DNA from 2 places in the Planococcus faecalis genome. Region 1 is predicted to be linked to the other one. Evidence: predicted binding sites of a transcription regulator. Region 1 holds the regulator's gene; the other holds the start of a gene.

The links. Region 1 encodes NrdR, which represses ribonucleotide reductase genes. Its sites were predicted from a motif close to AACACNATATATNGTGTT; they were not measured.
Region 2: AJGP001_RS07875 (vitamin B12-dependent ribonucleotide reductase) is a predicted target of NrdR. The motif match lies at 1,656-1,673, and genes of this name have one in related genera.

The regions. Positions count from the first base shown of each region.
Region 1 covers NZ_CP019401.1:1,358,672-1,362,100, forward strand. Annotated here, with positions in the region: gene AJGP001_RS06775 (glyceraldehyde-3-phosphate dehydrogenase) at 1-1,010, shown strand, start outside; gene speD (adenosylmethionine decarboxylase) at 1,327-1,710, shown strand; gene nrdR (transcriptional regulator NrdR) at 1,825-2,301, shown strand; gene AJGP001_RS06790 (replication initiation and membrane attachment family protein) at 2,313-3,429, shown strand, end outside.
Region 2 covers NZ_CP019401.1:1,572,815-1,576,243, forward strand. Annotated here, with positions in the region: gene AJGP001_RS07860 (hypothetical protein) at 1-11, opposite strand, end outside; gene AJGP001_RS07865 (rhodanese-like domain-containing protein) at 201-584, opposite strand; gene AJGP001_RS07870 (lipoate--protein ligase family protein) at 741-1,520, shown strand; gene AJGP001_RS07875 (vitamin B12-dependent ribonucleotide reductase) at 1,707-3,429, shown strand, end outside.

The DNA.
Region 1 (3,429 bases):
CTATTGCAATTAACGGATTTGGCCGTATTGGCCGTATGGTTTTCAGACAGGCGATATTGATGGATGATGTTAAAATAACAGCAATCAACGCTTCGTATCCAGCTGAGACCCTGGCGCATTTGATTAAGTATGACACAAATCACGGTACCTTTACGGGTGACGTATCTTCAGAAGAAGATGCTTTAATTGTCAATGGAAAACGGGTTCAATTGGTAAGTGAGCGCGATCCACTGAATTTGCCATGGAAAGAAATGGGCATTGATATCGTCATCGAAGCAACTGGGAAATTCAATTCACGTGAAAAAGCAGCGCTGCATTTAGAAGCAGGAGCTAAAAAAGTGATTTTGACAGCGCCTGGAAAAAAAGAAGATATCACAATCGTTATGGGAGTTAATGATGATAAACTAGACATTGATAAGCATGATATCATTTCCAACGCTAGCTGTACGACCAATTGTCTAGCACCTGTTGTAAAAGTGCTGAATGATACATTTGGAATTGAAAATGGCTTGATGACGACCATCCATTCTTACACAAACGACCAGCAGAACTTAGATAATCCGCACAAAGATCTTCGGCGCGCGCGTGCCTGTGCACAATCCATTATTCCAACTTCTACGGGTGCTGCGAAAGCGCTATCATTAGTGTTGCCTGAGATGGAAGGGAAACTTCATGGTATGGCATTACGAGTGCCAACTCCAAATGTATCCTTAGTCGATTTAGTTGTTGACTTGAACACAGCAGTGACAATTGAAGAAGTTAATAGAGCTTTCAAGGAAGCTTCTGAAAATAGCTTAGAAGGAATTTTGAGCTTGACGATGGAACCATTGGTTTCTGTTGATTTTAATAGCAATTCAGATTCGGCAATTGTTGATGGATTATCAACGATGGTTATTGGCGATCGCAAAGTAAAAGTTTTGGCATGGTACGATAACGAGTGGGGCTATTCAGCACGTGTAATCGATTTGACTAAAAAAGTTGCCAATGCCATGGTTCTTGTTTCTAAATAAGTCTGAATGCCCTGTTCTCTAGTTTTTTAAAAAGAGAAACAGGGTTTTTCTCTGTCCATATGATCGTAAAAATTCTGAATCAATAAGATATTGTTATTGCATTTGCGATAAATACGTTTTATACTATGAATCGTAGTTGAAAAATGACTACCACTTCTGACTTTCCATCGTGTATTCGGAATTAGGAGCGTAAGATTTTTTATTCACATGACTGCTTAAAGGGTTAGGACCTCTTTGGACTAACTTTCCCCCGTGGTAGTCAACTTTGAATATTTTGCGCAAAAACCAAAATGATATCAAAGGGGGAAAACGAACCATGGAAACAATGGGACGTCACGTAATTGCAGAACTTTGGCAGTGTGATTTTGACAAATTAAACGATATGGATTTTATCGAACAAACTTTTGTTGATGCAGCACTCAAATCTGGAGCTGAAGTAAGAGAGGTAGCTTTTCATAAATTCGCACCACAAGGTGTTAGCGGAGTTGTGATTATCTCAGAATCTCACTTAACGATTCACAGTTTTCCAGAACACGGCTATGCGAGTGTAGATGTTTACACTTGCGGCGATTTAGATCCGACTATTGCAGCGGAATATATCGCAGACGCACTAGGTTCAACATCACGCGAGCTTGTAGAAATACCACGCGGTATGGGACCAGTAAGTGTTGAGAAATCCAAAGTTTCAGTAACAGCATAATCCATTTAACCAAAAACACGTGAGCAGAGGATGAAATCCTCTGCTTTTTCTATTTTTTCAATGATTTTTTGTTATACTAGATACACGAGATAGAGAAGTTAGGGAGATGTAAAAATGAAATGTCCAGCTTGCCAACATAACGGCACACGTGTTGTCGATTCGCGGCCAATAGACGAAATGAAATCCATCAGGAGGCGAAGAGAATGTGAGTCTTGCGGTTATCGCTTTACGACATTTGAAAAAGTGGAAGAAATGCCACTGATTGTTGTCAAAAAAGATGGCTCACGTGAAGAGTTCAGCCGTGAAAAAGTTTTGCGTGGCGTTATTCGCGCATGTGAAAAACGGCCGGTATCTCTAGAAGTGTTAGAAGAAGTTGTCTTTACGATTGAGAAAGACCTTCGCCGTGCGGGTAACCCAGAAGTAAAATCTGAAGAAGTCGGAGAATTGGTCATGAATCGACTAGCAACAATCGACGAAGTAGCATATGTTCGCTTTGCTTCAGTGTATCGCCAATTTAAAGACATCACTGTTTTTATTGATGAACTCAAGGATTTGCTAAATAAAACTCCGGAAGACAAGAAAATCGATTAAGGCGGTGACTTATGACTGCATATTATAAAGAGTTGCAGCCTGCTGATCCATTTCGAATTCGCTTACCTTATCCGTTTTCAAATTATGATCGGCAACTTCTAACATTGCTCTATCAACCTATGATTGGTGCGGAAGCCATTGCATTGTATTTAACTTTATGGGCTGAAGGAGAAGTGACTAGTGAAGAGTCGAGTCATTATACATTGATGAATATGTTGGGGAATTCTATTTCGAAAATATTTGACGCTAGAATCCAGTTGGAAGCAATTGGATTGCTTAGAACGTATAAAAATCAAAGCAGTGAGCGTTCTTTCATCTATGAGCTGTGTCCGCCACTCGATCCAAAAACGTTTTTTATGGATCCGTTATTGTCTATGTTTTTATTTAGCAAAATTGGTGAAACGTCTTACCGAAAAGTTCGCAAACGTTTTGCCATCGAAACGGAGATTCCGACTGATTACGAAGAAGTGTCGAGAACCTTTACCGATATTTTTCAACCAGTTCATGCTAAAGCAGGCTATCCCGCTAAGAAAAAAGATTTACAAGAACGAAAAAATGGGGGATACAGCACAGAATCAGATTTTGACTTTGGTTTATTGCAACAAGGGCTTTCCGAGCAATTAGTCCCCAAACGTGTATTAACGGGCAGCATAAAAGCCTATATTGCCAAATTGGCTTTTTTGTATAGTTGGGACCCGCTTGAAATGCAAATAGTTGTCTTAATGGCGATTGATGACAATTATAAATTGACGACTGATCTTTTAAAAAAAGCAGCAACCGAGCATTACAAAATGAAAGTATCCACTACAGCGCCGCAACTGGTTCCTGTACATAAAGCAACAGAACCTGTTGAAGCAACAGATGAAACGTCAAAAACAAAAGAAGATGAGTTATTGGTTTATTTAGAGACTGCAGCTCCTATCCAAGTACTGAGAGATATTGCGGATGGCCACGAACCGTTGCCGGCAGATGTGGAACTAGCAAACCAATTAGTCACTTTTCACAAGATGGAGACAGCGGTTGTAAATGTATTGCTTCACTATGTGTTGCTACGAACCGATATGAAGCTAACCAAAGCATATGTGGAGAAAATCGCTTCGCACTGGCTACGCAAGAATATTACAACCG
Region 2 (3,429 bases), 210 kb from region 1:
ATCATCATCATATCTGAAGGTGATTTTAAAAACAGGCAGAGACTTAGGAGCCAGCCCTTTCTTTGCTTCTGACTATATAAGGTACAATCCCTTAAATAATTGCCTGGCCGGCGGGTGAGCTGCTTTCACAGCATATCCTCGTCAATATCTGTAATAAATATAAAAAGGCCTTCCAGCGATGTGGAAGGCCTTTTTAATGATTAGACTTTGGCTTTTATTTTGCCAGTCCATTGTTTGAATCCGCCTTGCAATTGGAACAATTGGTTATAGCCTTTTTTCTTTAGGAAAATGGCGACTCGTCCGCTGCGAGCTCCGTTCTGGTCGTATAAGTAGACCGGCTTGTCTTCGCGAATTTCCTTATAACGCTGGCGCAATTGTGATTGCGGAATATTGCGAGCTCCAAGGATATGACCTGCTGCAAAATCCTTTGGCTCGCGCACGTCGATTAATTGAGCTTTGCGGTAGCCTTCAATAAACTGTTCCTGTGTCAAGTTAGTGACAGTTTTTTTAATGCGAAAATAAGTAATCACCGCGTAAATGATGATGGCTAACAGTATTGCGATCGTAATATACAAAAATTCCAATGGTCTTGCCCCTTTCTACTCTTCTTTTATTATAAGAGAAGAGATGACGGATATTCAATGCCAATGTTACACTAATTATCGGAAATAGGAGGCGATCTTGTGAATTATCCGAAATGGGTTTTTATAAATTCAGGTGCGGGCACCCCTTCTTTTAATATGGCGCTCGATGAATCCTTGCTGACTTGGCATAGTGAAGGGCTTATTCCGCCGATCATTCGTTTTTATGGTTGGCAACCGGCAGCTCTTTCAATTGGTTACTTTCAAAAAGTAGAAAAGGAAATTGATATGGATGTTGTTAATCGATTAGGACTTGGTTTTGTGCGTCGTCCAACAGGGGGCAGAGGTGTACTTCATGAACATGAACTTACATACAGTATCATCGTCAGCGAAGATTATCCACAGATGCCAGAAACTGTTACAGAAGCTTATCGTGTACTGAGCGAAGGGTTATTGGAAGGCTTTAAAAACTTGGGGCTCGATGCTTATTTTTCGGTACCGGATACAGCTGAAAAGCGCGCTGACTTAAAAAAACCAAAATCTGCAGTTTGTTTTGATACGCCGAGCTGGTATGAGATGGTCGTCGAAGGTAAAAAAGTGGCAGGAAGTGCACAAACACGTCAAAAAGGTGTTATTCTACAGCATGGTGCGATTTTAATTGATTTGGATACCGAGAAACTGTTATCTGTTTTCAAATTTCCGAGTGAAGAAGCAAAAGAGCGCATGCGCATGAAGATACCTGAAAAAGCAGTGTCGATTAATTCACTACGAAAAACGCCAGCAACTGCTGAAGAATGCATTGCTGCCTTTAAAAAAGGGTTTGAGCAAGCTTTGTTTATCGATTTAGAGCCCTATGTGTTGACTGAGCAACAATTAGCAGAAGTCAAGGCTTTAGAGGAAAAAAAATACGCGAATCACGAGTGGAATTTCCGAGTGTGAGGTCTTTTGGCTCATTTTACCGAATTTAAAAGCTCGAAACCTTGGTAAATATAGCTTTATAAACTAACAGAATTCTATAAAAAAAACTTGTTATTGAAAATGAGTTTCAACATGTAGTATGATGGGAATCGAAGTAATACTATATATAGTATCCGACTCCATATAACATAAAGGAGGAATTGTCAAATGGTTTCCGCCACACAACAATCCCAGTATTCATTAAATGCATCAGCTTTAAACGAAGATATCAAAACCTTTCCGCAAGTACATGCCATCACTTCAGATATGAAGTTAACGCACAAAGGTGTCTCGCGTCTTGTTATGATTGATCGTTACTCTTTCAAAGATACAGAGAAAAAAACGCTCAAAGCGGGAGATTTTGTTGTATTAACTGTTAAAGAAGATCCGAAATTCCCAGCTCGTGGGCTAGGTTACATCGTTTCGATCGATAAAACTACGAACAAAGCGAAAGTTTGGATTGAGGAAGATTACAGAAGTGCAATCGACAATCCAGAAGAACAAGTAGCAGGCATTGTCAATCGTCCGATCGACGTGATTGAAAAGCCAATGGAAGTGTACTACGAGCAAATTGCGAAACGCAATGCAACAGGCCTTGCCTCAGTAGAAACAACTTCTGAAAAACGTCAAGAATGGTTTGAGAAATTTTATCAGCAATTGGTTAGCTTGAAATTCATTCCAGCTGGACGTGTTCTTTACGGAGCAGGAGCGGATACAGATGTAACGTATTTCAATTGTTACGTAATGCCGTTTGTTGCGGATTCACGCGAAGGTATTTCGGATCACCGTAAACAAGTGATGGAAATTATGAGCCGCGGTGGCGGTGTTGGTACGAACGGTTCGACTCTTCGTCCACGGAATACATTAGCACGTGGAGTTAACGGCAAATCATCAGGTTCTGTATCTTGGTTAGATGATATCGCGAAATTAACACATCTTGTTGAACAAGGTGGATCACGTCGCGGTGCGCAAATGATTATGCTTGCAGACTGGCATCCAGATATTGCGGAATTTATCATTTCAAAAATGCAAAACCCTCGTATTTTGCGTTATTTGATCGAAAACACGCAAGATGAGACGATTAAAAAACTGGCTCATGATAAATTGAAATTCAAACCGTTAACAGCCCAAGAAGAAGCGATGTTCCAAGGAATTTTGAACTACCGCACAATTCCTGGCATGGGCGGATTTAATGAAAAAATCATGCGTGATGCTGACACGAAGTTACGTGACGGTGGAACGTACTCTGTTCATAATGAAGAATTCTTAACCGGTGCAAATATTTCCGTTACGCTAACGAGTGATTTCATGACAGCTGTCGAAAATGATGCAGATTTTGATTTGCGTTTCCCAGCAGTCGAGTCGTACTCAAAAGAAGAAATGGCGATTTATAATGAGAAATGGCAAGAAGTGGGCGACGTTCGTGAATGGGAAAGTATGGGGCATGGTGTCCGCGTTTACCGTACGATGAAAGCTCGTGAGCTATGGAACTTGATCAATATTTGTGCGACATATTCAGCTGAACCAGGTATCTTCTTTATTGATAATGCCAATGAAAAAACCAATGCTGCAGCATACGGTCAAAAAGTTGTTGCGACAAACCCTTGTGGGGAACAGCCGTTAGCACCTTATTCGGTTTGTAACTTGGCTGCGGTTAATTTGGCGCAATTTGCAGATCCAAAAACGAAAATGGTTGATTTTGAAAGCTTGAAAGAAACAGTTCGCGTCGGTGTCCGCATGCAAGATAATGTTATTGACGCAACGCCATACTTCCTCGAAGAAAACCGAGTACAAGCACTTGGTGAGCGCCGTGTAGGTCTTGGCGTTATGGGATTAGCAGATTTGCTAATTTATTGCGATAAAGAATACGGATCACCAGAAGGCAATAAAC